DNA from 2 places in the Halomonas sp. THAF5a genome. Region 1 is predicted to be linked to the other one. Evidence: predicted binding sites of a transcription regulator. Region 1 holds the regulator's gene; the other holds the start of a gene.
The links. Region 1 encodes PhoB, which activates phosphate uptake and scavenging genes when phosphate is short. Its sites were predicted from a motif close to TGTCATANNNNTGTCANA; they were not measured.
Positions count from the first base shown of each region.

Region 1 (14,402 bases):
GCGCTGCCCTCGCCGACCTTCGGCACCGGCGGGCTGCTCTGGGCCTCGCTGACCCTGGCGCTGCTGACCCTGCCGGTGGTGATCGTGGCCACCGAGGAGGGGCTGGCGCGGATTCCCGACCAGCAGCGCGAGGGCGCCCTGGCACTGGGCGCGACCCGGCTGGAGATGCTCTCCCGGGTGGTGCTGCCGATGGCCGCCCCGGCCATGCTCACCGGGGTGATCCTGGCCGTGGCCCGGGCCGCCGGCGAGGTGGCGCCGCTGATGCTGGTGGGGGTCGCCAAGCTGGCGCCGCAGGTGCCGGTGGACGGCGACTTTCCCTTCCTGCATCTTGAAAGGAAGTTCATGCACCTGGGCTACCACATCTTCGATGCCGCCTTCCACGGCGGCGATGTCCAGGCCGCGATGCCGCTGGTCTATGCCACGGCGCTGCTGCTGGTGCTGGTGATCCTGGTGCTTAACCTGACCGCAATATTTCTGCGGCATCATCTCAGTACGCGTCATGGGGCGCCCGTGCGTCGATGAGGCCCGACGCGCGGCGCCACCCGGGAGTCTCGATGCCACTCGTGAAGGAACAGCGGTCGTCGCCCGACCCGGCGGCGATCATCGACTTTCCCCCCGAGGCCAGCAGCCTGGCCATCCGGGGGCTGAGTCTCGCCTATGGCGACAAGCTGGCGCTCAAGGACCTCACGCTGAGGGTCCCGCGGCACCGTGTCACCGCCTTCATCGGCCCCTCGGGCTGCGGCAAGTCGACCCTGCTGCGGGTGCTCAATCGCCTCCACGACCTCAACGACGAGGTGGTGCGCGAAGGCGAGGTGACCCTCGAGGGCGAGGAGATCCATGCCTCCGGGGTGGCGGTGGCGGAGCTGAGGCGACGGGTGGGCATGGTGTTCCAGTCGCCCAATCCCTTCCCGATGTCGATCTACGACAACGTGGCCTTCGGGCTGCGCCTGCAGGGCGGGCTCAGCAAGCGCAAGCGCGACGACATCATCGAGTGGTCGCTGCGCTCGGCGGCGCTGTGGGACGAGGTGAAGGATCGGCTGCGCGCCTCGGCCTGGTCGCTCTCCGGCGGCCAGCAGCAGCGCCTGGTGATCGCCCGCACCCTGGCGGTGGGGCCCGAGGTGCTGCTGCTCGACGAGCCGGCCTCGGCGCTGGATCCGATCTCGACGCTCAAGATCGAGGAGCTGATCCGCAACCTGAAGTCGCACCTGACCCTGGTGCTGGTCACCCACAACATGCAGCAGGCGGCGCGGGTCTCCGACTACACCGCCTTCCTGCAGCAGGGGGAGCTGGTCGAGTACGCCCCCACCGACACCCTGTTCACCAATCCGCGCCTGGCGCGCACCGAGAACTACATCACCGGGCGCATGGCCTGACGGCCGGCCCCAAGGAGAGGTCCCATGGACATTACCAGCGATATCCACAGCCAGCATATCTCGCGGCAGTTCAACCAGGAGCTCGACGAGCTCAAGACCCACCTGATGGCCATGGGCGGCCTGGTCGAGAAGCAGGTCCAGGACGCCGTGGGCGCGCTGCTCGACCGCGACTCCGAGCTCGGCCAGCGGGTGGTCGACAACGACCGTGCCGTCAACGACATGCAGATCAAGATCGACGAGGAGTGCACCCAGGTGCTGGCGCGGCGCCAGCCCACCGCCTCGGACCTGCGCCTGGTGCTGGCGGTGATCCGCGCCGCCTCCGACCTGGAGCGCATCGGCGACGAGGCGAGCAAGATCGCCCGCAACGCCATCGACCTGATCGAGTCCGACAGCGGCAACCGCGGCTTCGTCGAGGTGCGCATGATCAGCGAGCACGTGCGCCGCATGGTGCGCGACGCCCTGACCTCCTTCGCCCGCCTCGACACCGACCTGGCCCTCAAGCTGGTCCACGAGGACGACGAGGTCGACAACGAGTACGGCAGCGCCATGCGCTCGCTGATGACCTTCATGATGGAGGACGCCCGCGCGATCTCGCCGGTGCTCAGCGTGATGTGGATCCTGCGCGCCCTGGAGCGCATCGGCGATCACGCCAACAACCTGGCCGAGTACGTCGTCTACCTGGTCAAGGGGCTCGACATCCGCCACACCGACCCCGAGGACCTCGACAAGGACATCTTCGAGCGCAAGTCTTGACCTCGCTCCCCGCTTGACCCTCAATGCGCAGGCCGCCGCCCCTCGGGCGGCGGCCTTCACGTGCTTGATGAGGACTGTCCGGATGCTCGATGCCCTGACCGCGCTGACCCGCGGCACCCGCCTGGTCTACTCCCGCGGCCTGCGCCGCTACGTCTTCCTGCCGATACTCGTCAACCTGCTGGTCTACGGCGCCATGCTCGGCTACGTGCTGGGGCACTTCGGCGGCTGGCTCGACGGCTGGATGGCCATGGTGCCCGAGTGGCTCTCCTGGCTCTCCTGGCTGATCTGGCCACTGTTCGTGGTGAGCCTTACGCTGATCGTCTTCTTCACCTTCACCCTGGTGACCCACCTGATCGCCGCGCCCTTCTACGGCTTCCTGGCGGCGCGGGTCGAGGTCGAGGCGACCGGGCGTCCACCCCTTGACGACCGCGGCCTGGCGAAGACCGCGGTGGACGCCATGGGCCGCGAGCTGGTCAAGCTGGCCTATATCCTGCCGCGCATGGCGCTGCTCTTCGTGCTGAGCTGGATCCCGGTGCTCAACCTGATCGCGCCGCTGCTTTGGGCGGCCTTCACGGCCTGGGTCATGGCCATCACCTACCTCGACTACCCGATGGACAACAACAGGGTCAGCTTTGGCGACATGCGCGCCCGGCTCGCCGCCCGCCGCTGGCCGACCCTCTCCTACGGCGGCTGGGTGACCCTGATCACCTGGCTACCGCTGGCCAACCTCTTCCTGCTGCCCGGCGCCGTGGCCGCCGGCGTGCTGATGTGGGACCGCCACTACCGCGGCCTGGACAGCGTCGCGACGCCTCAGGCGCGCTGAGCCGCCGCCTGCAGGCGGCCGGCGGGGAAGACGCAGCGGAAGGTGGCGCCGCGGCCGGGGCGGGAGTCGATCTCCAGGCGGGCGTCGTGGCGCAGCAGCACGTGCTTGACGATGGCGAGCCCCAGGCCGGTGCCGCCGGTGGCGGTGCTCCGGCCCTTGTCGACGCGGTAGAAGCGCTCGGTGAGGCGCGGCAGGTGCACCGGGTCGATGCCCTCGCCGTCGTCCTGCACCTCCAGGCAGGCGCCGTCGCCCAGGGGGCGCCAGCGCAGCACGATATGGCAGCCGTCGCCCGAGTAGCGCACGGCATTGAAGGCGAGGTTGGAGAGCGCGCTGCGGATCTCCTTCTCGTCGCCGATCAGCGCGCCGGCCGCCGTCTGCTCCACCGAGATGACGTGGTGCCCGCCGGAGAGCGCCTCGGCGTCGCGGCGCACCGCCTCGAGCAGTGCCGCCATGTCCAGCGGGCCGTCGTGGCGGCCGCCCCGGTCGATCTCCAGGCGCGACAGCAGCAGCAGGTCGTCGACCAGGTTCTGCATGCGTTCGGTCTGGGCCTGCATCGACGCCAGGCCGCGGCCCAGCCGAGGCGGCAGCGCCTCGGCCATGTCGGTGTAGGTCTCCAGGTAGCCGGCGAGCACCGTCAGGGGCGTTCTCAGCTCGTGGGAGACGTTGGCCACGAAGTCGCGGCGCATCTGCTCCAGGCGGTGCAGGCGGGTGATGTCGCGGGCCATCACCAGGCGCTCGTCGTCGCCGTAGAGGGTGATCTGGAACTGCAGGACCCGCGACTCGTCGATGGGCGAGGCCAGGGTCAGCGGCTCACGGTAGTCGCGGCCGTGGAAGTAGTCGACGAAGCGCGGATCGCGCAGCAGGTTGGTGATGTGCTGGCCGCGGTCCTGCTGGGGCTGGAAGCCGAGCATCTGCTCGGCGGCGCTGTTCCACCACTCCAGGTCGCCGTGGCGGTCGAGCATCACCACGCTGTCGCGCATCGCCTCGGAGGACTCCTGGATGCGCTGCAGGGTCGCGCGCAGGCGCTGCTGGGTGAGGCGCTGGCTCTTCTGGTAGCGGTAGAGGCGGTCGAAGAGCTCCCCCCACAGGCCGCTGGCGGCGGGGGGCTCCTCCTGGGGGCGGTGGGTCAACCACTGGTAGAGGGCGTGGAGCTGGCGCAGGTGGAAGGCCAGGCAGAGGGCGATGCCGGCGGCGATGCCGCTCGGCACGGCGGCGAAGGGCCAGCCGAGCAGGGCACCGAGGGTGACCAGAGCCGCCAGGCGCCAGCCCTCGCGTCTCCACAGGCGACCCACGTCAGCCCTTGGCGGAGAACCGGTAACCGGTGCCACGGACGGTCTGGATCAGCTGCTGGTGGGGCTCGCCCAGCGCCTTGCGCAGGCGGCGGATATGCACGTCCACGGTGCGCTCCTCGACGTAGACGTTGCCGCCCCATACCTGGTCGAGCAGCTGGCCGCGGGTGTAGGCGCGCTCCTGGTGGGTCATGAAGAACTGCAGCAGGCGGTACTCGGTGGGCCCCATCTCCAGCGAGCGGCCGTCGACGCTGACCCGATGGCTGACTGGGTCGAGCACCAGGCCGTCGATCTCCACCGCGTCCTCGACCCCCTGGGGAGTGGCGCGGCGCAGCACGGCCTTGAGCCGCGCCACCAGCTCCCGGGGCGAGAAGGGCTTGGTGATGTAGTCGTCGGCCCCGGCCTCGAGCCCCTGGATCTTGTTGTCCTCCTCGCCCTTGGCGGTGAGCATGATGATCGGCAGGTCGGCGGTGGCCTCGTCACGCTTGAGGCGACGGGCCAGCTCGATGCCGCTGGTGCCGGGCATCATCCAGTCGAGCAGCACCAGGTCGGGCTGGTGATCGACCACCATGGCGTGGGCCGCCTGGGCACTGTCCGCCTCGAGGACGCGATAGTCGGCCATCTCCAGCGCCACCGCGATCATCTCGCGGATCGGCGCCTCATCGTCGACGATCAGTACGGTCTTGGCGCTCATCCCGAAGCCTCATGGTCTATGGCAGGTCGATGACGATGACAACACCTGATGATGACAATAGCGTGACAGGCCGGGGCTGTCGCCCGCTCGGCTGCCCTGCTCATCCGCCAGGTCCCGCCGGCCACAGCGAGAGGGCGATGCCGGCGAAGGCCAGAAGGCCCGACCAGTGATTGTTGAGGAAGGCCTGGAAGCAGCGCTCGCGGTCGCGCTCGCGGATCAGCCGCTGCTGGTGCACGAAGGTCGCCGCCATGGCGGCGAGCCCCAGCCAGAAGAAGCCGCCCAGGCCAAGAAGCCCCCCGGCCCAGGCCAGCAGCGCCAGGGTCAGGCCCTGCAGCAGGCCGATCATCAGCCGGTCGGCGCGGCCGAACAGCACCGCGGTGGACTTGATGCCGATCTTCAGGTCGTCGTCGCGGTCGACCATGGCGTACTCGGTGTCGTAGGCCACCGTCCAGGCCAGGTTGGCGGCGAACAGCAGCCAGGCCACCGGGGGGACCGAGCCCAGCACCGCGCCGAACGCCATGGGGATTGCCCAGGAGAAGGCCGCGCCGAGAAAGACCTGAGGCAGGTGGGTGTAGCGCTTCATGAAGGGGTAGAGGGCGGCCAGCGCCACTCCCACCACCGAGAGCATCACCGTGAAGAGGTTGGTGAAGCAGACCAGCACGAAGGCGGCCATCACCAGGATCGCGAAGAGCCCCTGGGCCTCCCCCTCGGCGATGCGCCCGGTGGCCAGGGGGCGGTGTTTGGTGCGCTTGACGTGGCCGTCGAGGTGACGGTCGGCGTAGTCGTTGACCACGCAGCCGGCGGCGCGCATCAGGTAGACCCCGGCGATGAAGATCAGCAGCACCCGGCGGCCGGGTAGCCCCTCGGCGGCGACCCACAGGGCCCACAGGGTGGGCCACATCAGCAGCCAGGTGCCGATGGGGCGGTCCAGCCGGGTCAGGTGCAGGAAGTCGGGCAGCCGGGCCAGGCCTGTGGGGCGCATCAGCGAACGGTCCATCTCTACCTCATGAGAGTCATTGAGCTGTCTGGGGTGGGGCTGAACCGGTGACAAGCCCCGAAGTGTCGGACCAACCAGGAGGCGCTGTGAATACCTCCCTGTACGCTACCGACGCCATCCATGGCGTAGGACCTCCTGTTCGGCTTGCCCCCGGTGCCGCCTGATAGGGGCATCGGAAACTGGACCAGAGCCTAGCGTGAAGGGAGCCCGAGGTCATCCGCCATGGTGGCCAGGAAGGACTCCTGGACCAGCACCGCGAAGCGCCGGTGGCGAAACACCGAGCGGCGCGCCCAGGGACCGTCGACGGCCTCGAAGGGCAGCGGGTCGGCGGTGACCTCCAGGGGCCCGCGGATCAGGTCGGGCTGGCGAAACAGCCAGTGGCCCAGGGAGCGTTCGCCCAGGCGGTCGAGGCGCTGGCCGTGCAGCCCATCCAGGGGCACCACCGAGCGGGCCATGACCCAGGGGCGCGCGTCCAGGCAGAGCGCCACCTCGCGCAGCCAGGCCAGGCGCCCGAGGGGTAGCCCCAGGGCCAGGGCCTCGTCGCGGCGGGGGCGGCCGAGGCGCTGGTCCAGCAGGCGGACCCGGAAGGGCCGCCGGCCCCCGGCGGCGATCAGCCGGGCGGTGAGCGAGTCGCGGGACGCCACCCAGCGCCACCAGTCGGGACTCATGGCGGGGCGTGCCGCCGCCAGGGGGCGCCAGCGTGGATCGCGTGCCGAGCCGTTGCTCACCGTGTCTCTCCGCGTCGATTTCGAGGGCGGCTAGTGTACCATGGCGGGTCGACACGCTTTTCCGTGACGGGCCGCCCCGGCCCCCGACTCGAGGAGTGCCATGACCGCCCCCCTGACCATCATCGGCTCCGGCATGGCGGGGCTCGGCCTGCTGCGTCAGCTGCGCCAGCTCGACCCCGCGCGACCGATGACCCTGATCACCGCCGACAGCGGCGACGACTACTCCAAGCCGCTGCTCTCCACCGGCTTCGCCAAGCGTCTGCCCCCGGCACGCCTGGCGGCGCGCTCGGCCCTAGAGGTGGCCGACGAGCTCGAGGCCGTGGTGCGCCCCCACACCCGGGTCGAGGCGATCGACCCCGCGGCCCGGACCCTGACCATCGGCGCCGAGACCCTGTCCTGGAGCGAGCTGGTGCTGGCCACCGGGGCGGCCCCGGCCTGGCCCTTCCGGGTGCCCGAGGCCGTCGCCGGGCGGGTCTTCAGCGTCAACGACCTGGACGACTACCGCGCCTTCCACGAGGCCCTGGCGGCGCTCGGCCGTCCGGCGCGGGTGGCGGTGATCGGCGTCGGCCTGGTCGGCTGCGAGTTCGCCAACGACCTCGCGGCGGGGGGCCATGCGGTGGCGCTGGTGGCCCCGGAACCGGCGCCCCTGCCGCGGCTGCTGCCCGAGGCCCTGGGCCACGCCCTGGGCGAGGCCTTCCGCGAGGCCGGCATGGGGCTTTACACCGAGCGCACGGTCGACGGGCTCGCGGCCGAAGGCGAGGGCGTCGCGGTGGGGCTCGACGACGGCGCGTCGCTCTCCGCCGATCTGGTGCTGGTGGCCACCGGCCTCACGCCGCGCACCGCGCTCGCCGAGGCGGCCGGGCTCCGGGTCGGCGAGGCGGGGATCCATACAGACCGCCGGCTGGCCACCTCGGCGCCCGGCATCCATGCCCTGGGCGACGTGGCCTGCGTCGACGGGGTCAACGCCATGTACGTCCAGCCGCTGCTGGCCAGCGCCAAGGCCCTGGCGAAGACCCTGACGGGCACCCCCACCCCGGTGGCCTACGGGCCCTGGCCGGTACTGGTCAAGACGCCGCTGTTGCCGGTGGTGGCGCTCCCCCCGGCCGAGAGCCCGGCGCGCTGGCGCCTGGAGGGCGAGGGGCGCGACCTGACGGCGCTGGCCGAGGACGAGACGGGGCGGCTGCTCGGCTTTGCGTTGACAGGACGCGCGGTGCGTCGGAAAGTCGAACTGGCGCGAGCCGCGCCGCCGTTGCTAGGCTAGTTGCGTCAACCACCGGGCCTCTCGCGGTCATCGGGTCGCGGCACTGGAGGCACTGCCGAGTGCGCGATGCGTTTCGCATCCCGCGGACACGATCACTGCACCATCGTCGCCTGCACGATGGAAGATGGGCGCGTGATGCGCTGACGGCGCGTATGAAATCATCAATCAGTCGGCGACGAACGCCGGCATCTCGATGCCAATATCAGGAGGGCTGTATGCGCAAGCCAGAACTCGCCGCGGCGATTGCCGAGCGTGCGGATCTATCCAAGGACAAGGCCAGCCAGGTGCTCAACGTCATTCTCGACGAGATCACCGGGAGCGTATCGCAGGGACAGGACGTGTCGCTGATCGGCTTCGGTACCTTCACCGTGCGCGAGCGTGCCGCCCGCACCGGCAAGAACCCCCAGACCGGCCAGCCGCTGACCATCCCGGCCAGCAAGACCGTCGCCTTCAAGCCAGGCAAGGGCCTCAAGGACGCCGTCGGCAAGTAAGGCGCTGCGGCCCGCTTCGCCCGCGGGCCGCGTGATCCTCCCCCTTCTCCTCCGGACCCGGAGCCGATATGAAGCTGCGACTGATGCTGTGGCTGCTCGGGCTGTTGCTCAAGCGCGCCCTGCGCCGCCGGGCGCGGTTTCGCGAGCTGCTGGCCGAGCGGCGCGGGCTGGACTGGGGCATCGCCACCGAGGACCTCGCCATCGCCCGGCACTACCGCATGTCGCCGCAGGGCATCCGCTCCGGGCCGGGCCTGCCGGTGGATCTCGACCTGGAGCTGCGTTTCGCGGATGAGGCCACGGCACTCAAGGTGCTCAGGCGGCCCACCCAGCAGGCCTTCCTCGACGGCATGATGGCCGGTACCGTGCGCCTGGTCGGCGACTCCGGCGACCTGAAGCAGCTGCAGCGCCTGCTCAAGCACCTGTAAGCGCCGAGCTACAAGCGCCGAGCTAAAAGAAAACCCGAAGGCCTTGTCCTTCGGGTTTTCTTTTGCTTTGGCGGTTTCATGCTGCCGCTTGCCGCTGTCAGACCTGCCCGTAGCGCCCCGCCTGCTCGCCGAGCCAGCGGCGGATCAGCGGTTGGCTGGCGTCGGGGTGACTGGCCAGCAGGGCCTCGGCCAGGGGGGCGACCCGCTCCAGCAGGTCGGCGTCGCGCTCCAGGTCGGCGATCCTCATCTGCGCAAGCCCCGTCTGGCGGGTGCCCAGCACCTCGCCGGGACCGCGGATCTCCAGGTCCTTCTCGGCGATGCGAAAGCCGTCGGTGGTCTCGCGCATCACCGCCAGCCGCTCCCGGGAGTGCGCGGAGAGCGGCGGGTGGTAGAGCAGCACGCAGAAGCTCTCCACGGCGCCGCGCCCGACCCGGCCGCGCAGCTGATGCAGCTGCGAGAGCCCCAGCCGCTCGGGATTCTCGATGATCATCAGGCTGGCGTTGGGCACGTCGACCCCGACCTCGATCACCGTGGTGGCGACCAGCAGGTCCAGCTCGCCGGCCTTGAAGGCCGCCATCACCTCGGCCTTCTCGGCGGGCTTCATGCGCCCGTGGACCAGGCCGATGGCGAGCTCCGGCAGCGTCTCGACGAGCTCGTCGCGGGTCGCCTCGGCGGCCTGGCACTGCAGCGCCTCGGACTCCTCGATCAGGGTGCAGACCCAGTAGGCCTGGCGCCCCTCGGCGCAGGCGTGGCGGATGCGCGCCATCACCTCGGGGCGGCGCTCGTCGGGCATCACCACGGTCTTCACCGGGGTGCGCCCGGGGGGCAGCTCGTCGATCACCGAGACGTCGAGGTCGGCGTAGGCGCTCATCGCCAGGGTCCGGGGGATCGGCGTGGCGGTCATCACCAGCTGGTGGGGGGTGAGGCCGCCGGCCTCGCCCTTCTCGCGCAGCGCCAGGCGCTGGTGGACGCCGAAGCGGTGCTGCTCGTCGATGATGGCGAGCCCCAGGCGCTGGAAGTGCACGTCGCCCTGGAAGAGCGCGTGGGTGCCCACCACCATGCGCGCCCGGCCGTCGTGGATCGCGGCCTTGGTGTCCAGGCGCGCCTTGCCCTTGAGCTTGCCCGAGAGCCAGGCCACCTCGATGCCCAGCGGCTCGAACCAGGCACGGAAGGTGCGGTAGTGCTGCTCGGCGAGGATCTCGGTGGGTGCCATCATCGCCGCCTGGCAGTCGGCGGCGATGGCCGAGAGCGCCGCCATGGCGGCGACCACCGTCTTGCCCGAGCCGACATCGCCCTGCACCAGCCGCAGCATCGGCACCTGGCGTCCCAGGTCGGCGGCCAGTTCGTCGAGCACCCGGCGCTGGGCGCCGGTCAGCGAGAAGGGCAGCTGGGTCAGGAAGCGCGCCTGCAGGCCGCGGCCGCCGTGCAGCGCCGGGGCGCCGTCCTCCTGGATGCGCTGGCGCACCTCCTGCAGGCTGAGCCGGTGGGCGAGCAGCTCCTCCAGGGCCAGGCGGCGCCGGGCCGGGTGGTGGCCGCCGGCCAGCTGCTCGGGGTCGGCCTCCGGCGGCGGCCGGTGCAGGGTGTCCAGGCAGTGGTGCAGGTCGGGCAGCGCGAAGCGTTGGCGCAGCGACTCGGGAATGCCGTCCGGCAGGGCCTCGGGGTCGGCGTCCAGGCGCGCCAGGGCCTGGTCGATCAGCGCCCGCAGGCGGGTCTGGTGGAGCCCCTCGGTGGCCGGGTAGATGGGCGTCAGGTGATCCTCCACCGGGGCCTCGCCGCCGCCCAGCAGACGATACTCCGGGTGGTAGAGCTCGAGGCCGGTGGCGCCGGCCCGGGCCTCGCCGAAGGCGCGCACCCGGGCCCCGGCCTGGAACTGCTGCTGCTGGGCCGGGGAGAAGTGGAAGAAGCGCAGGCTGAGCAGGCCGGAGCCGTCGCGCAGGCGCACCAGCAGGCTGCGCCGGCGGCCATGCACCACCTCGCCGGCGACCACCTCGCCCTCCACCACCGCCTCGTGACCGGCGCTCAGGGTGGCGATGGGGGTGATGCGGGTGCGGTCCTGGTAGCGCAGCGGGAGATGGAACAGCAGGTCGGCGACGCGCTCGATGCCGAGCCGGGCGAGCTTGCCGGCCAGCGCCTCGCCGACCCCCTTGAGGTCCGTGACGGGGGCATCGAGGCCGTTCATGCCGGGGCGAGCTCGACCTGTCGGCAGTGGGCGATGGCGTCGGTGACGGCATCGATGGCCCGCGGCCGCGGGAAGCTGGCGCGCCAGGCGATCGCCACGGTGCGCGAGGGCGACGGGGCGGTGAAGGGGCGGCTGATCAGCATGCCGCTCTCGTAGTGCCCGGTGCCGATGGCCGAGCCTGGCAGCACGGTGATGCCGAGCTTCGAGGCCACCATGTGGCGGATGGTCTCCAGCGACCCGCCCTCGGCGGTGAGGGTGTTGGAGGGACTGTTGAGCTGGTGGCTGATCGCCGGGCAGGCCTCGAGGATCTGGTCGCGGAAGCAGTGTCCCTCGCCGAGCAGCAGCAGGCGCTCCTCCAGCAGGTCCTCCTTGTCGATGCTCTCGCGTTCCGCCCAGCGGTGGTCGGCCGGCAGTAGCACCTCGAAGGCCTCCTCGTAGAGCGGCTTGGTGAGCACGTCGGTCTCGGTGAAGGGCAGAGCGATGATGATGGCGTCGAGCTCGCCGCTTCTGAGCTTGCGGCGCAGGTTGCCGGTGAAGCCCTCCTCGATGTAGAGCGGCATCTGGGGCGCCTGGCGGGAGAGCTCCGGGATCAGGTAGGGGAAGAGGTAGGGGCCGATGGTGTAGATGGCGCCGATGCGCAGCGGGCTCGCCAGCTGGTCGCGGCCGGCGGTGGCCAGCTCCTTGATCACGCTGCTCTGCTCCAGCACGCGCTGGGCCTGCTCGACGATCTTCTCCCCCATCGGGGTGACCTGGACGGTGGATTTCGAGCGCTCGAACAGCGCCACGCCGAGCTCCTCCTCGAGCTTCTTGACGGCCACCGACAGGGTCGGCTGGGAGACGAAGCAGCGCTCCGCGGCGCGTCCAAAGTGGCGCTCCTGGGCCAGTGTCACGATATAGCGGAGTTCTGTTAGAGTCATGTGGTGCCGGCAGGCATCCTCTTCTAAAGCGGGTGACGGTCTCAGGCGATCATGCCCGACAGGACGAGACACAATAATGCCAATAGGGACTTTTTATCAGGGGGTGAGGGAAAGGTGAAGACGACGACACTGATTCTCGGTTGCGGCGACATCGGCACGGCGCTGGGACGCGAACTGCTCGCGGCGGGGCACCGCGTGATCGGGGCCCGTCGCCACCCTCGGGCGCTCGAGGGCAGCGGCCTCGAGGCCGTGGCGGTCGATCTCGCCGACCCGGCCACGCTCGAAGGCCTGCCCGACGCCGATACCCTGGTCTACGTGGTCAGCGCCGATCGCTTCGAGGAGGAGGCCTATCGCGCCGCCTATCCCGACGGCCTGAAGGCCATGCTCCAGGCGTTCGCCGACCGTGACCGCCCCCCGCAGCGGGTGTTCTTCGTCTCCTCGACCAGCGTCTATGCCCAGCGCGACGGCGAGGTGGTCGACGAGACGAGCCCCGCCGAACCCTCCGGGTTCTCCGGCACCCTGATGTGCGAGGCCGAGCAGGCGCTGATCGACCACGACCTGCCCGGCACGGTGGTGCGCTTCTCGGGCATCTACGGCCCCGGTCGCGACCGCCTGATCCGTCAGGTCGGCGAGGGACGCATCGCGCCGGCGAGCCCGGTGATGTACTCCAACCGCATCCACCGCGACGACTGTGCCGGGGTGCTGGCGCACCTGATCGGCCTGTCCCTCGCCTGTACCCCGCTCGCGCCGCTCTATCTCGCCAGCGACTGCGAGCCCGCGCCGCTCAACGAGGTGATGGCCTGGCTCGCGACGCAGCTCAAGGTCGAGGCCACCGAGACCATCCAGTCGCCGCTGCGCCGGCGGGCCAGCAAGCGCTGCGACAACGCGCGACTGCTCGAGAGCGGCTATCGCTTCCGCTACCCGAGCTTTCGCGAGGGCTATGCCCAGGTGCTGAAGGCGGGGGGCTTCCTGCCCGTGAAGGCGTGAGGCGCCGGTGACGGATCAGGGACGCCGGGTTCAGGCCAGCGGCGACCGGGCGAGGATCTGATAGCGGGCGCGGTCCCGGTCGGTGAAGGAGCGCAGCAGCGCCACTCGCCGGTAGGGCCAGACGAGGTCCGGCGGCGACGGCTTGGCGCGCTCCAGGCGAGGGACCCGGCGCAGCAGCGTCACGTGGGGGATGAAGCGTGACGGCCGGCCCGCGATGCCCTGCTGCTCGAGCTCGTTCCAGAGCGCGGCCTGGAGTTCTGCCAGCGCCCGGTCGGGCGCCCGGCTTCCCACCCAGACGATGCCCGGGCGGCGGAAGGCCCCCCAGGCGTCCAGGCGCCACTCCCCCGCCGGGATCTCCCGTGTTTCCAGCCAGCGCGCGAGCGCTTCGCCCTGCGCCTGCGGCACCTCGCCGAGGAAGGCGAGGGTCAGGTGCAGGCTGTCGTCGGGGACGCGGCGTCCGCCCAGGCGGGCGTGGGCCCGGTCGGCGAGCTCACCGAGCCGCCGGCGCAGGACCGGCGGCGGCATCAGGGCCAGGAAGAGGCGCATGCCGGGGGGGAGGCGGCGATCAGTCGCCGATGACCATCACGGCTTCCGCCTCGACCAGGGCGCCCTTGGGCAGCGCCTTCACGCCCACCGCGGCCCGCGCCGGGAAGGGCGCCTGGAAGAACTCCTCCATCACCTGGTTGACCACCGCGAACTGGCCCAGGTCGACCAGGTAGAGGTTGACCTTGACCACGTCCTGCAGGGTGCCGGCGGCCTCCTCGCAGACGGCCTTAAGGTTGGTGAAGACCTGGCGCGCCTGGGCCTCGAAGTCGTCGGAGACGATCTCCATGCTGGCCGGGTCGAGGGGGATCTGGCCGGAGATGTAGACGGTGTTGCCGGCCTTGATGGCCTGGGAGTAGGGGCCGATGGCGGCGGGCGCCTGGTCGGTGTTGATGACGGCCTTGTTGCTCATGGTGATGCTCCTCATGACGTTGTTGGTGTTCTGCGTATCGTGAAACGCCACGCCCCACCCGCCGCCGTCGGCGACGGGTGGGGCGTGGCGGGATCAGTTGCCGAGTCGGGTGATGCGGCCCACGTGGGACAGGTTGCGCAGGCGCTTGATGATGCGCGCCAGGTGCACGCGGTTGCGCACCGACAGGATCAGGTTGACGATCGACAGCCGCGCGTCGCGCTCCTCGATGTCGATGCGCTCGATGTTGGCGCCCGCATCGGTGATCAGGGCGGCGAGCTCTGCCACCAGCCCGCGACGGCTCGCCATCTCCAGGCGCAGGGCGGCGGGGAAGTCCTCGTCGATGTCGGCGGACCACTCTAGGGCGAACAGCTTGTCGGGGTCGTCCTTCAGGTCGCCCAGGTTACGGCACTCGGCGCGGTGCACGACGAGGCCCTTGCCCACCGAGAGGTGGCCGATCACCGGGTCGCCGGGCAGCGGCCGGCAGCAGCGGGCGAACTTGATCACCATGCCCTCGGCCCCGCTGATCAGGA
Region 1 covers NZ_CP045417.1:3,742,945-3,757,346, reverse strand. Annotated here, with positions in the region: gene pstA (phosphate ABC transporter permease PstA) at 1-522, shown strand, start outside; gene pstB (phosphate ABC transporter ATP-binding protein PstB) at 555-1,373, shown strand; gene phoU (phosphate signaling complex protein PhoU) at 1,398-2,126, shown strand; gene cysZ (sulfate transporter CysZ) at 2,209-2,949, shown strand; gene phoR (phosphate regulon sensor histidine kinase PhoR) at 2,937-4,241, opposite strand; gene phoB (phosphate regulon transcriptional regulator PhoB) at 4,243-4,932, opposite strand; gene ubiA (4-hydroxybenzoate octaprenyltransferase) at 5,033-5,929, opposite strand; gene FIU83_RS17135 (chorismate lyase) at 6,121-6,597, opposite strand; gene FIU83_RS17130 (FAD-dependent oxidoreductase) at 6,758-7,918, shown strand; gene FIU83_RS17125 (HU family DNA-binding protein) at 8,134-8,409, shown strand; gene FIU83_RS17120 (hypothetical protein) at 8,478-8,834, shown strand; gene recG (ATP-dependent DNA helicase RecG) at 8,932-11,013, opposite strand; gene FIU83_RS17110 (hydrogen peroxide-inducible genes activator) at 11,010-11,930, opposite strand; gene FIU83_RS17105 (SDR family oxidoreductase) at 12,045-12,917, shown strand; gene thpR (RNA 2',3'-cyclic phosphodiesterase) at 12,948-13,463, opposite strand; gene FIU83_RS17095 (RidA family protein) at 13,483-13,872, opposite strand; gene FIU83_RS17090 (bifunctional (p)ppGpp synthetase/guanosine-3',5'-bis(diphosphate) 3'-pyrophosphohydrolase) at 13,966-14,402, opposite strand, start outside.

Region 2 (14,402 bases), 320 kb from region 1:
CGCCAGGCCTGGGCCTGGCCGAGTGCCAGCACGCCAAGCCGGGCGGCCCGCCACAGGGTGCCGCCGCCGGCCACGGCGAGCCCGCCCAGGGTCACGCCGAGCCCGCCGAGCCAGTAGTGCCAGGGCAGCGCCAGCCGGGTGCCCACCGCGGCGCCGTAGAGGTTCTGCAGGGTGGCGGCCACGTCCGGCAGCAGGGCGCGGGCGAGCCACACGCCGCTGGCGATGCCGGCCAGGGCGCCCATGAGCCCGAGCAGCACGAGCTCCAGGGCCAGCACGCCGACCAGGGTGCGGCCCGGCACGCCCAGGGCGCGCAGGGTGCGCAGTAGCCCCAGGCGCTGCTCCAGCGCCAGGCCCAGCGCCGCCTGGACGATGAAGAGCCCGACGATCAGCGCCAGCAGCGCCATGGCGGTGAGGTTGAGGTGAAAGCTCGCGGTGAGCTCGCCGGGAGTGGCGAGGGTCGCGGCGCGGACCAGCCGATAGCCCGCGGGCGCCGCCGCCAGGGCACCCGCCTCGACCCCCAGCCGGTCGAGGCGCTCGTCGCGGCCGAGCAGCCTTGCCGCGGCGGCGATGTCCATCACCAGGGTATCCGGCGGCAGCGAGGGGGCGAGGGCCAGGGGCGGCAGGCGCCGGCCGTCGGCCAGCGCCGGAGTGGCGCCGGGGGCCGTGGCGGCCTCGCGCCCCAGGCGCTCCGCGGTCTCCGGCGCCAGGCGGGTCTGGCCGGGCGGCATGAAGAAGGCGGTGAGGTCGTCGCCGGCCCCCGGCGTGGCGAAGGCGCTGTCGCCGGGCAGGGTCAGCGGGTCGATGCCGATGACCATCAGCCGCTCGCCCGCGACGCTGACCACCTCCCCCTCCAGCAGCGGCGAGACGGGCAGCCCCGCGCGGCGCAGCGCGACGAAGTCATCCCGGGAGAGCGCCGCGCCGTTGCGGCGCTCGAGGCGATCCAGGCCGCCGGTGAAGAGCGCCTCGGCCCGGGCGTAGCTCTCCCTGGCCGAGGCGTTGATCGCCTGCACGCCGCTCCACAGGGCGCCGGCCACCCAGAGGCCCAGCAGCAGCATGGCGAGCTGTCCGGGGTGGCGGCGATAGTGGCCGAGTAGCGTGACCAGGGCGACGAGGATCAGGCGCACGCGTCGCCCTCCGACGGGCGATGCGGCGCGAGCCGGCCGCGGCTGAGCCGCAGGCAGCGCGTCAGCGGCGCGGCGACTCGCGGGCTGTGCGTGACCATCAGCAGGCTGCAGCCGGTATCGCGCACCAGCGCCAGCAGCAGCGCGAGCACCTCGCCGGCGGTGGCCTCGTCGAGGTTGCCGGTGGGTTCATCGGCGAGCAGCAGGGCGGGGCGCGGCGCCAGGGCGCGGCCGATGGCCAGGCGCTGCTGCTGGCCGCCGGAGAGCTGCTCGGGGTAGCGGTGCTCCAGCCCGCCGAGGCCCAGCCGCGCGATCAGCTCGGCCGTCCAGTCGGGACGCTCGCGGCCCGCCAGGCGCGCCTGCAGGCGCAGGTTGTCGCGCACGGTGAGGCTCGCCACCAGGTGGAACTGCTGGAACACCAGGCCCAGAGTCTCGCGGCGCCGCCGCGCCCGGGCCGGTTCGGCAAGCGAGGAGAGCGCCCGCCCGGCGAGGTAGACCTCGCCGCGGTCGGGCAGGTCGAGGCCCGCGGCCAGGTGCAGCAGGGTCGACTTGCCGCTGCCCGACTCGCCCATCAGCGCCAGGCTCTCGCCGGGGGCGAGGGTGAGGTCGACCCCGGCGAGCACCTCGAGGGCGCCCTGGGGGGTGGCGTAGGCCTTCTCGACCTGGCGAAACTCGAGCATGGCGACGGTCCTGGCGAGGGGCGTGGCTCGATGTTACACAAAAACGGGCGCCATCCGAGGATGACGCCCGCGTGCGTGCCGTGCGCGAGGCCTCAGTGCGCGTGGTCGTGCCCGTGCTCATGGTCGTGCTGGTGGTCGTGCTGGTGGTCGGGTGACGCCGCGTGGTCGTCGTGCGCATCATGGCCCTGCTGTTCATGGCCCGGCTTTTCATGATCCGCTGCCAGGGCGTCGTGGAGCACCCGGGCGTTGTGGCGCAGCATGCCGAGCCAGCTCGAGGCCTCGCCGTCGCTTGCCAGGGCGTCGGCATAGAGGGTGCCGGCCACCGGCAGGTCGGTCTCCTCGGCCAGCTGGTCGATCATGGCGGGGCTGGTCATGTTCTCGTGGAACAGCGCCCGGACGTTCTGCTCGCGGATCACGTCGATCAGCCGCGCCATGTTGGCCGCGCTCGGCTCGCCGGCGGTGGAGAGCCCCTGGGGCGAGAGGAAGCGCAGGCCGTAGGCGCGGGCGAAGTGGCCGAAGGAGTCGTGGCCGGTGATCACGCTGGTGTCGGCGGGGATCTCCTCGAGCAGCGCGCGCAGCTCGGCGTCGGCCTCGTCGATGGCCGCCAGGTAGCGCTCGGCGTTGGCCCGGTAGGCGTCGGCGTGGGCCGGGTCGGCGGCGATCAGGCCGTCGCGGATGTTGCCCACGTAGACCTCGCCCAGGCCCAGGTCCTGCCAGGCATGGGGGTCCGCGCCGTCGTGGTCGTGGCCGTGATCGTGGCCCCGATGAGCGTCGTGATCCTCGTGGCCGGCGTGGTCCGCATGATCGTCATGGCCAGCATGATCGTCGTGGCCCTCGTGGCCCTCGTGGCCCTCGTGGCCCTCGTGGCCCTCGTGGTCGTCGTGGGCGCCGTGATCGTCGCCTTCGGCGAGGTGCGCCTCGAGGCCGTCGGTGGCGACCGCCAGCGGGCCGTCGAAGTCGCTGGCGTCGATCAGCCGCTCCATCCAGCCCTCGAACTGCAGGCCGTTGAAGACCACCAGGTCCGCCTCGGCGAGCCGGCGGGCGTCGGTGGGGCGCGGCGAGTAGACGTGGGCGTCGCTGTCCGGCCCGACCAGCGCCGTCACCTCGACGTGGTCGCCGCCGACGTGGTCGATCATGTCGGCGAGGATGCTGAAGCTGGTGACCACCTGGACGCGTTCGGCGGCCAGGGCGGGCAGGGCCAGCAGGGTGGCGGTGAGCAGGGCGAGGGGGCGGGAGAGGCGCATGGTGGCTTCCTTCTTGGGTGGCGTCAGTGGGGCTCGGCGGCGCCCAGCGGCATGGCGTGGCGGCGCCGGCGGGCGGCGAGGCTGTGGTGGCGGCCGAACAGCGCGGAGAGCACGTAGGCGAGGCCGGCCAGCAGGATGATCGCCGGGCCCGAGGGCAGGCTCAGGTGGTAGGAGAGCATCAGGCCGCCGGTGCTGGCCGCCAGCGCCACGCCGATGGCGATGGCGATCAGCCCCTCCAGGCGCTGGCTCCAGAAGCGCGCTGTGGTGGCGGGCAGCATCATCAGGCCCACGGCCATCAGGGTGCCCAGGGTCTGGAAGCCGGCGGTGAGGTTGAGCACCACCAGGCCGAGAAAGATGCCGTGAACGAGTCCGCCGCGCACCCCCTGGCCGCGCAGGAAGAGCGGGTCCAGGCACTCCACCACCAGGGCGCGGAAGATCACCGCCAGGGTGATCACGATCAGGCTGCTGATGCCGGCGATCAGGATCAGGGCGGTGGAGTCGACGGCGAGGATCGAGCCGAACAGCACGTGGGTGAGATCCACGCTGCTGCCGCCCAGCGACACCAGCATCACCCCCGCGGCCAGCGAGATGAGGAAGAAGCTGGCCATGGCCGAGTCCTCCCTGTGGCCGGTCATCTGCGAGACGCTGCCGGCGAGCACCGCGATCAGCAGGCCCGAGAGGATGCCGCCGAGGCTCATGATCGGCAGCGAGAAGCCGGCGGCCAGGAAGCCCAGCGCCACCCCGGGCAGGATGGCGTGGGCCATGGCGTCGCCGATCAGGCTCATGCCGCGCAGCATCAAAAACACCCCCAGCGGCGGCGCGGCCAGCGACAGCGCCAGCCCGGCCACCAGGGCGCGCTGCATGAAGCCGTAGTCGAAGGGGGCGAGCAGCCAGGCGTCAAGCAGTGCCAGCACGGGAGGTCTCCGGGAAGGTCAGGGGCAGGCGCGGCGCCCGGGGCGCCAGGCCGCTGTGGTGGTCGAGCAGGGCATCGGGGCGCACCCAGCGGCCGTGGCCGCCGGAAAGCAGCAGCACGTCGTCGGCCAGGCGGGCGAGCTGCTCCATGTCGTGGAGCACCACCAGGATGGTGGTGCCCTGGCGGGCCATGTCGCGCAGCACCTCCATCAGCACCTCCACCGTCTCGATGTCGACGTTGGCGAAGGGCTCGTCGAGCAGCAGCAGCTCGGCCTCCTGCATCAGGGTGCGGCCGAACAGCGCGCGCTGGCGCTGGCCGCCGGAGAGCTCGCCGAGCGGGCGGTGGGCCAGGTGCGAGATGCCGAGCTTGGCCATGATCTCGCGGCCGCGGCGGTAGTGGGGGCCGCAGTAGCCCTTCAGGGCGCCGTGACTCGGCCAGGTGCCGGTCATGATCAGCTCTTCCACGCTCATCGGGAAGGTCAGGTCGAGCGCCAGCTGCTGGGGCAGCCAGGCGCGGCGCTCCCTGGGCACCGTGCATTCGACCCGGCCGGCGACCGGCTCGAGCATGCCCATGATCGCCGCGATCAGGGTGCTCTTGCCGGCGCCGTTGGCGCCGATCAGCGCGGTGATGGCGCCATCCATGAAGCGCCCGTCGAGGTGCTCGAGAACCGTCTGGCCGCCGCGGGCCAGCTGCAGGTCGTGCAGTTGCAGGCGTGTCATCAGGACCACCACCCCGCGGCCCAGGAGACCGCTAGCCACAGGGCGGCCAGCGGCGCGGCGGCCAGCAGCAGCCGGCGCGTCGCGGAGAGCGACATCAGCGAGAAGTGGCAGGGCCCTTCGGGGCGGTGCCGGTGGTGTCGGTGTGCCATGGGAGCGCCTCCGGGAATGCGGCGGAGGTTATAACATAACGCTGCCCGCCCGGGCCACCGCGTGTTGCGCTTCGTCAGAGCCCCAGGGCATGGCGCATCACCTGCCGCTTGGCCCCCGTCAGGCGGTCGGCCACGGCCAGGCCGGCGGCGCCGGCCCGGCGCAGCGCCGCGGTTCCGGTGAAGACCCGGTGGAAGGTCTCCATGGCGGCGATCATCGCGAGAGTCTGGGGCCGCCGCTCGCGGGCATAGCCGGCGAGGAGCCGGCGCTCTCCCGGGTCCTCGCCCGCCTGGAAGGCGGCGATCACCCGGCGACTCAGCGCCTCGGCGTCCTGCAGGCCGAGGTTGAGCCCCTGGCCGGCCAGCGGGTGGATCACATGAGCGGCGTCGCCCACCAACGCCAGGCGCGGTCGCACGTAGCGCTCGGCGTGGCGGCGACGGATGGGGAAGCTGGCGCGACCCAGCACCGCCTCGACGCCGCCGAGGCGGTCGGGGAAGTCGCGCTCGATGGCCCGGCACAGGGTCTCGTCGTCGAGCTCCTCCCGGGCTCGGGTGGCGGCGTCGTCGTCGTACCACACCAGCGAGGCGCGATGGCCAGGCAGCGGCAGCATCGCCCGGGGGCCGCGGGCGGTGAAGCGCTGCCAGCTCACGTCCTGCTGGGGCAGGCGTGTCTGCACATTGATGATCAGGGCGCGCTGGCCGTATTCCTCGTCGCGGGTGGCGATGCCGGCAAGCTGACGGGTGCGGGAAGCCGCCCCATCGGCCCCCACCACCAGCCGCGCGGCCAGCAGCCGGCCGTCGTCGAGTTCCAGCAGGCCGTGCTGGCCGCCGGGGAGCCAGGCCGCCGGGCCAGCGCCGGTGATGACGGTCGCCCGGGGCATCTCGGCCAGCCGCTGCCACAGGGCGCGGCGGATCACTCGATTCTCGACGAAGTGGCCGAAGTCCGGCAGTTCGAGCGCCTCGGCGCTGAATCGGACATGGCGCCGGCCGGCCTCGTCGCTGGCCTCGATGTGCTGGAAGGGGCAGCGCCGGGCCTCGGGGATGAACGCCCAGGCGCCGATCGCCTCCAGCAGCCGCTGGGAGGCGAGGTTGAGCGAGGAGACCCGCAGGTCGAAGGGGGCATCGACGTGGATCGCCTCCGGGGGCTCGCCGCCCTCGACCATCGCCACGCGCAGGCCGGCCTGGGCCAGGGCCACGGCGGTGGCCGCGCCGACCATGCCGCCGCCCACGATGAGGGTATCCAGGATCTCGTCCATGTCGTTCTCCCCGTGTCTATGCGTCACCATCTTCGACGGCGGGACCGCCACCGCCTAGGATACCGACTCCACCATGATTGGGAGTGATCATGACCACGACGCGTTCCGCCCTGGTGCTGATCGGCTGGCTGGCGCTGGTGGCGCTGGCCGCCCTGAGCGGTATCGCCACCCCGCCCGGCGACTGGTACGCCGGGCTCGCCAAGCCGCCGCTCACGCCGCCCGACCTCGCCTTCCCCATCGCCTGGAGCACGCTTTACCTGCTGATGGCGCTGGCCGCCTGGCGGGCCACCCTGGCCGCCCCGCCTGGGGCGCGCTGGTTCACGCTCTGGCCCTTCCTGGCCCAGCTCGCTGCCAATGCGCTCTGGTCGATCCTCTTCTTCGGCCTGCACTGGATGGGCCCGGCGCTGCTCGACCTGCTGCTGCTCTGGGGACTGATCGTGCTGACCCTGCGCCGCTTCGCACGGGTGTCACCCGCCGCCGCCTGGCTGCTGGTGCCCTACCTCGCCTGGGTGAGCTTCGCCGCCTACCTCAATGCCGCCACCTGGTGGCTCAACGGCTAGGTCATGATGGCCGCCGGCGGTCACGTCAGCGCTTGCGGGCGATGAACTGCACCACGGCCCCCAGGCAGGTATGGCCGCGACCCTCGATAACCGGGCGGTCGAACTCGCGGCTCGCGAGGATCTCGAGCTCGGCATAGGCCGCCTCCAGCTCCGCGGCGGTGGGGGTGCGATCCGGGGTGTCCGGCCCGCCGGTATCGCGCGGCACCTGGGCCGGGGTGTAGGCCTCCAGGATCAGCACGCCGCCGGGCTTCAGGGTGCGTACCACCTGGCGATGCAGGTGCGGGCGCCCCGCCTCGGGCAGGTGACAGAAGATCGACACCACCGCGTCGAAGGCCTCGGCGGCGAAGCGGTGTTCCGTGAGATCGGCGTGAAGGGTCTGAAGCGCAACGCCCTCGGTCTCGGCCAGTCGGGCGGCCTTGCGCAGGCCGACCGCGGAGGCATCCACGGAGAGCACTCGATGGCCGAGCCCGGCCAGGTAGACGCCGTTGCGCCCCTCGCCATCGGCCAGGCACAGCACCCGCTTCGGCGGGGCGCCGATCAGGTCAACATGCTCGCGAAGAAAGTCGTTGGGTTCGGTGCCGTAGAGGTAGTCGTCGCTGTCGAAGCGTTCATCCCACATGGCCGTTCCTCATCTCTGGCGATGGATAGGGTCATCGAGCCTACCAAGGTGGCGGGAGAGCGTCTGTGGGGTAGGGTGTCGCACCTCGCCCGCGTAAACTCCTCGCCCCCCGAAAGATGCACAGGAGTGGTGAGATGCCACAGACGTTCTCCTCTCGTATCTCCCTCGCCGCCGCCGAGATCGGTGCTCGCGATATGCCTACCGCCGGGGTGACCTACAGCTTCTGAGGATCCGGTGACGGCTCGGCTTTGCCGTGAGGCGGGGCCATGCTCCGCGCCGAAGGTCGCATCGGCCTGGCGCGCATTTCCCCTTACCCTGAGGCCCACCGGCGGCCACGCCGGCGAGTTCGTTCCCGTGAGGCCAGGAGGCGGCCTTAACTGTCGCTCAAGGAGAGCCCGGCATGGCGAGACCCTTTTCTCTTTCCCCGCGTCTCAGGGTCCTGCTGGCCGGCCTGTTCAGCCAGCTGCTGTGCGTCGGGGTCGCGCGTTTCGCCTACACGCCGCTGCTGCCGGTGATGCAGCAGCAGACCTGGCTGAGCGATGCCCAGGGGGGCTGGCTGGCCGCCCTCAACTACGCCGGCTATATGCTCGGGGCCTTGATCGCCGCCTCCATCGGCAGCCTTCGGCTCAAGGACCGGCTCTACCGACTCACCCTGGTACTGGCCCTGCTCTCCACGGCGGGCATGGCGCTGGCCGACAGCTTCTGGCTATGGGCGACGATGCGTCTGATCGCCGGGTTCTCGAGCAGCGGTGCCATGCTGCTCGCCTCTGGGCTGATCCTGCACTGGTTGATCAGCCATCGGCAGCGCGGCGAGCTCGGCATCCATTTCGCCGGCGTCGGCCTGGGCATGCTGCTGGCCGCCCTGGCCGTGGAGCTCATGGTGCGCCTTGCGCTTGGCTGGCAGGCCCAGTGGTGGGGGTTCGCCACCCTGGCGGTGGCGCTGCTGATCCCGGCCTGGTGCTGGCTGCCGCGCCCCGCGGCGCCGGTGCCGGGCAGCGGGGCAAGCCCGCCCCGGGCCGAGCCCCCCAGCCGCACCTTCATGCGGCTGATGCTGGCCGCCTACTTCTGTGCCGGGTACGGCTTCGTGATCAGTGCCACCTTCATCGTCGCCATTGTCGAGCGCGAGCCGCTGCTGGCCGGGGCCGGCAACTGGACCTTCGCCCTGGTGGGTTTGGCGGCGGCGCCCGCGGTGATGCTGTGGGATCTGGTCGCCCGCTGGATCGGCTATCTCGGCGCGCTGATCGCTGCCATGGGCCTGCAGGTGGTGGGGATCGTGCTGCCGGCGGTGACCGACAGCCTGGCGGGGGTGCTGACGAGCGCGGTGCTCTACGGCGGTACCTTCCTGGGCTGCGTGAGCCTGGTGCTGACCATGGCCGGCCGGCTCTATCCCCAGAGCCCGGCCCGCATGATGGGACGCATGACCCTGGCCTACGGCGCCGCCCAGATCCTCGCGCCGGCATTGACCGGCATGCTCGCCGAGGCCACCGGCCACTACGACATCGGCCTGTGGCTGGCCGGTGGCTTCGTCGCCCTGGGGGCGGTGCTGCTGGTGTGGCTACGCCTGATCGACCGCACCGCTCAGCGGCTGGACGACGAGGCCAGGGCGATCTGAATCCGGGCGTCGCTCCGTCGTCGCCGCCTGACATCTTGCCCGGTCGCGCCCTGGCCGCGCATGATGACCGGGCGGTCGCCGTGCACTGAGTCGCGCGCTGCCGCTCACCATGATCGCCACCACAGGGAGTGCCGTGCATGTCAGAGCGCGTGATCCTCACCACCTCCTCGCACCTCGAGGGATACCGTGTGACCGAGCACCTCGACATCGTCTCCGCCGAGTGCGTGTTCGGCATGAACGTCCTCAAGGACATGTTCGCCGGCTTCCGCGATTTCTTCGGCGGGCGCAACAAGTCTTCCCAGGACGCACTGCGCGATGCCCGGGTCGCCTGCCTGGACGAGCTGCGCCTCGAGGCGGCGTCGCTGGGCGCCAATGCCGTGGTTGGCATCGACCTCGACTACAGCGAGATCTCCGGCGGCGGCAAGTCGATGCTGTTCCTGGTGGCGACCGGCACGGCGGTGAAGGTCGCCCGGGGCTGAGCCGAGCGCGCTCCCGGGAGCAGGGGCATCGAGGCCGAGGCGATCGAGGGCCGGGATCGACTCATCGCCGGGAGGCGCCGATCCCCATGAGGCGGGTGTTCCGACGCAGGCGGCGGGCGGGATGCTAGGCTTGAAGCGTCGCTTCTCGTCAAGGATGACCCCATGCCCGTTCAGCCGCGCCGCCTCCTGCCGTTGCTCCTCTGTCTGCCACTGGCTGCCGGTCTTGGCGGCTGCGACCAGGCCCCGCACACCACGGCGCCGCCGGCCAGGCTCGCTTCCCCGTCGGCGGATATCGCCGGTGAGGCCCTGGTGCGCGCCGCCCCGGAGGCCAGCGCCAAGCGCGATGCCGAGCCGCGCATCGAGGAGCGCCGCGACTACCGCCTGCAGTTCGAGGCGGCCGAGCCCCTGCTGACCGCCTACCGCGAGACCCATGAGGCCTGCCTGGCCAGCCCCGACTGTCAGGTGCAGCAGGGGCGCCTGCAGACGCCGCGGCACGGCCTGGCCAGCGCCTATCTCGCCATGCGCGTGGCGCGCGATCGGGTCGCGGAGGCCGAGCCGGTACGGCTGGTGACCGAATCTCCGGCGCTGAGCGGGGTGGAGATCATCCGCAACGATCGCACCCAGCAGATGATCGACACCGAGGCCCGCCTCGCCCAGCAGATCGTGCTGCGCGAGCGCCTCCAGGAGCTGGCCCGGGAAGGGCGCGGCTTCAGCGAGCGGCGCATCCAGGACCTGCTGCAGGTAGAACGCGAGCTGGCCCGGGTGCAGGGGGAGATCGAGTCGATGCAGGGCCAGCAGCGCCACCTCGCGCGGGTCACCGACACCGTGGCGATCGCCGCCAGCTTCCAGAAACAGCGCTGGGTGGAGCCCCACCAGCACGGCGTGCTCGCTCCCCTGTGGCGAGCGCTGGACCGCAGCGCGGCGCTGTTCTTCGAGTCGGTGGGCCAGGTCATCCTGGTGGTGGTGTTCCTCACGCCCTGGCTGGTGCTCGGCCTGCCGGTGCTGTGGCTGCTCAGCCGGCTGTGGCGCCCGGTACGGCGGGGCCTGGGGCGGATGGGCGCGGGCCGCCGGGCGCGGCGTCGGCGGGCGCGGCGTCGGCGGGTGGAAGAGGGGTAGGCCGCACCGGGCCCGAGGCGGCCATGCGGGCGAGGGGCCCAGGAAACCCGGCCGGCACGGGATCGCTCCCGGGCCGGCCCGTGTCATCCGACCTCTCGGCCATGTGAGGCGAGGCGCCTTACTCCACGATCTCGCGGAGCCGATCCGGGAAGTTGGTGAACATGCCGTCCACGCCCCAGTCGAGCAGGCGCTGCATCTGCTCGGGCTCGTTGATGGTGTAGGGATGCACCAGCAGCCCGTTGGCGTGGGCCTGTTCCACGAAGCTCTTGTCGATCACGTCCTCGCCGTCATAGACGACGTTGGGGCCGACGCCCACGGCGTACTCGGCGATGGCCTGGAAGTCGGCGTCGGTGATCTCGGCGGGCGCCGGGGTCACGCCGGTCCACTCGACCAGGCCGTCGCCGTCCTCGGCGGGGGAGTACCACACCAGCTGCACCAGCGGGATGTCGGCGTTGAGCTCGTGGACCTGCTCGAGGCTGTCGCGGCTGAACGACTGGATGATCACCGAGCCGGCGTCGACCAGTCCCTCGGCCTCCAGGGTCTCGACCAGGGCCCGCTGCAGCTCCGGGTAGCGCTCGGGCGACTTGGTCTCGATGTAGTAGCGCACATCACGCCCGTAGCGGTCGATCACCTCATCCAGGGTCAGCAGCCGGGCGCCGGCGTAGGCGTCGTCGGCCCGCTCGGGGTGGGCCTGGTTGAACCAGGAGCCGGCGTCCAGCGCCTTGAGCGCCTCGAGGGTGAAGTCCTTCACCTTGCCTTCGCCGTCGGTGGTGCGCTCCAGGGTGGTGTCGTGGATCACCATCAGCTCGCCGTCGGCGTTCATGTGCAGGTCCAGCTCGAGGTAGTCGGCGCCCATCTCGCGGGCCAGCTCGTAGGCCGGCCAGGTGTGCTCGGGCGCGTGGCCGCTGGCCCCGCGGTGGGCGATGATCTGGAATTGCTGCAGGTCGTCGAGCTGCTGCTCGAGGGCGTCGGCCTGGGCGGTGAGCGGGGCGGTGAGCCCGAGCGCCAGGGCGGTGGCGAGGGGAAGGCGGATGAGGATGTTCATGGGCGTCCTTTTATTGAATGACCGTGCAATAACCTAGCGGCCCTAGCGCCGGCTGGCAAACGTCGAGTCGATGGCGGCGGCGGTCAGCCGCGTGACGGCATGCTGGCATGACGAGGTGACAGCGCCGAGACATCGGTGGTGGTCAGCAGGGTCGTCATCCATCGCAGGTTCTTCGTGTCTCCCTCCTCTCAACGTGATGGGTCGCTCCCTGCGTTGCCTACCAGAACACCGGGTCGTCGAGTGCCGCGACGCAGCGCGCCTTGCCCTGCAACGGCGTCATCTCGGCCCCCGTCAATGACTGCGCCAGCCAGCCCTCGGGATGCTGCAGGGGGAAGGGCGCCGGCGCGAAGGCCTCGCTGATCGGCGCGAAACCGATCCGCGCGTAGTAGCCCGGATCGCCATAGGTCATGGCGACATCGACCCCCGCGTCGCCCAGCGTCTTCAGGCCGTGGCTCAACAGCCGCTGCCCGATGCCCTCCCCCTGCCGCTCGGTCGCCACCGCCACCGGGCCCAGCACGAACACGGTTCGCGCCTCCCGGTCGTAGATCAGCCGGGAGAAAATCGCCCCACCGACGATCGTTCCACCGGCCTCGGCGGTGAACACGTAGCGATCCGAAGCCGGGGTGTCGGCCAGCAGGCGGCGCACCAGGTCGCCGATCAGCGCGCCCTCCGCTGCGCCTTCCGAGGCCGTGAAGGTCGCGGTGAACAGGGCGACGAGTGCCGGTTCGCGCCCCTTGCCGGCCTGAGAGATGTCCATCGGTGCCATGCCCCTCGGTGTGTGCCTGCCCTGCCGGGTGACGGCCCAGCTGCGGTCGCCCGGTTCGTCCCAGTGTGCGGCGCTTTTCCTCGCGTGTCAGCCGGGGCCCTGTGTCGTTGCGGCAGGGGCGCGATCGATGCCTTTGCAACGCCGCCGCCGGCGGCCATGATGGCGGCTCCCTCGATGACCGGAGCCGCGCCATGTCCCCGCTTCCCCTGCTGATCGCCGTCGCTGCCCTGGCCGGTGCCATCCTCTCGGCCCGGGCCGCCTGGCGGCGGCGCAGCGCGAGCCGCTGGCCCGAGGCGACGGCCCGGGTGACCGATACCGCGCTCGAGGAACTCGGCTCGCCGGTGCAGAACCGCGAGAGCCCCGACCAGCCGAGGCGCTACCTGGCGCGGGTGACGATCGTCTATCGGGTCGGCGGCCGGGAGGTCGCCTCGGACAACGGCCGCTTCGACGGCGCGCCGACCTTCCCGGGGCGCGAGCAGGCCGAGGCGTATCTCGCCGACTACCCGCCCGGCCGTACCCTGACCATCCGCCACGACCCGGCCGAGCCTGCCCGTGCCCTCATCGGTGCGGCGCGCCTGCCGACCCGGCGCCTCGGCCTGGCGCTCTTCCTGCTGGGCGTGGCCGTCGCCGCCCTGTGGCTCGCCTGGCGCTGAGCGCCGTGGCGCTCAGATCGCCCGCTGGTTGACCCGCGCCGAGAGTTCGGCGGCGCTCTCCTTGCGCTCGGAGTAGCGGTCGACCAGGGCGTCGGTGCGGCCGCGCACCAGCCAGGTGAACTTCACCAGCTCCTCCATCACGTCGACGATGCGGTCGTAGTAGGGGGAGGGGCGCATGCGGTCCTGCTCGTCGAATTCCAGGTAGGCCTTGGGCACCGAGGACTGGTTGGGGATGGTCAGCATGCGCATCCAGCGCCCCAGCACGCGCAGCTGATTGACGCTGTTGAACGACTGGGAGCCGCCGCACACCTGCATCACGGCGAGCGTCTTGCCCTGGGTGGGGCGCACGGCGCCCAGCGAGAGCGGGATCCAGTCGATCTGCGCCTTCATGATGCCGGTCATCGCCCCGTGGCGCTCCGGCGAGCACCACACCATGCCGTCGGCCCAGGCGGCCAGCTCCCTGAGCTCGGCCACCTTGGGGTGGCTGGCCTCCTCGGCGTCGGGCAGCGGGAGCCCGCGGGGATCGAAGATCCGGGGCTCGGCGCCCATGGCGGCCAGCAGCCGTGCGGCCTCCTCCACCGCCAGGCGGCTGAAGCTGCGCTCCCGCAGCGAGCCGTAGAGCAGCAGGATGCGGGGCGGGTGCGTCGGCGCGTCATGCGCGGCGAACGCCTCGGGATCGGGGACGCGAAACAGCGGTCGGTCGATATTGGGCAGGTCGTGCAGCGAAGACATGGTCAGCGAAGGCCCTGAAGCGAAGAGAGGAATGAGTCGCCAGGATATATGTTAATCCATATATGAGCAACGTGCCGTCTCGGCTTCCTGCGCACTTCCCGGTCGGCGCCGCGACAGGGCCTCGTCGCCGTGCCCGGGGCCCGGCGACGAGGCCGCACGCGGTCAGGCGCGCTCGGGCGTCAGCACCTGGGTGTGCAGGGCGCTGCCCGCCGCGTCCATCAGGGTGACGGTCAGCGCCTCGCTCTCGCCGTCCAGATCGACCTGGCCGAAGAACTGGTAGCCATCGGAGGGCGGCAGGTTGGACTGCCCGGCCGGCGGCGCCTTCTGGAAGACCACCTCGGGGCCGAAGGTGGCGTCCAGCTCCCCGGGGCCGAAGGTGCCGGCGTGCAGCGGGCCGCTGACGAACTCCCAGAAGGGCGCGAAATCCTTGAAGGCGGCGCGCTCGGGGGCATAGTGGTGGGCCGCGGTGTAGTGCACGTCGGCGGTCAGCCACACCACGTTGTGGATCGCCTCGTCGCGGATCGCGCGCAGCAGGTCGGCGATCTCCAGCTCGCGCCCCAGGGGCTCGCCGCCGTGGCCGTTGGCGACCGCCTCGAAGTGCTCGCCGTCGCGCACCATCAGCCCGATGGGCATGTCGGCGGCGATGACCTTCCAGGTGGCGGTGGAGCGACGCAGGCCGTCGAGCAGCCAGCGCAGCTGGTCGCGGCCGAGGAAGGTGGCGGCCTCGCCGCCGGCCTGGCG
Region 2 covers NZ_CP045417.1:260,690-275,091, forward strand. Annotated here, with positions in the region: gene FIU83_RS01155 (ABC transporter permease) at 1-1,124, opposite strand, end outside; gene FIU83_RS01160 (ABC transporter ATP-binding protein) at 1,115-1,801, opposite strand; gene FIU83_RS01165 (zinc ABC transporter substrate-binding protein) at 1,894-3,045, opposite strand; gene FIU83_RS01170 (metal ABC transporter permease) at 3,069-3,959, opposite strand; gene FIU83_RS01175 (metal ABC transporter ATP-binding protein) at 3,943-4,677, opposite strand; gene FIU83_RS17405 (hypothetical protein) at 4,677-4,826, opposite strand; gene FIU83_RS01180 (UbiH/UbiF/VisC/COQ6 family ubiquinone biosynthesis hydroxylase) at 4,901-6,079, opposite strand; gene FIU83_RS01185 (TspO/MBR family protein) at 6,169-6,639, shown strand; gene FIU83_RS01190 (cyclopropane-fatty-acyl-phospholipid synthase family protein) at 6,665-7,258, opposite strand; gene FIU83_RS01195 (YbfB/YjiJ family MFS transporter) at 7,659-8,870, shown strand; gene FIU83_RS01200 (YbjQ family protein) at 9,008-9,349, shown strand; gene FIU83_RS01205 (DUF4349 domain-containing protein) at 9,512-10,465, shown strand; gene FIU83_RS01210 (glycerophosphodiester phosphodiesterase) at 10,584-11,510, opposite strand; gene FIU83_RS01215 (GNAT family N-acetyltransferase) at 11,728-12,276, opposite strand; gene FIU83_RS01220 (DUF3592 domain-containing protein) at 12,468-12,929, shown strand; gene arsH (arsenical resistance protein ArsH) at 12,942-13,661, opposite strand; gene FIU83_RS01230 (alkaline phosphatase) at 13,824-14,402, opposite strand, start outside.
Region 2: the regulator PhoB is predicted to act here: its motif matches at 11,625-11,642, upstream of FIU83_RS01210 (glycerophosphodiester phosphodiesterase).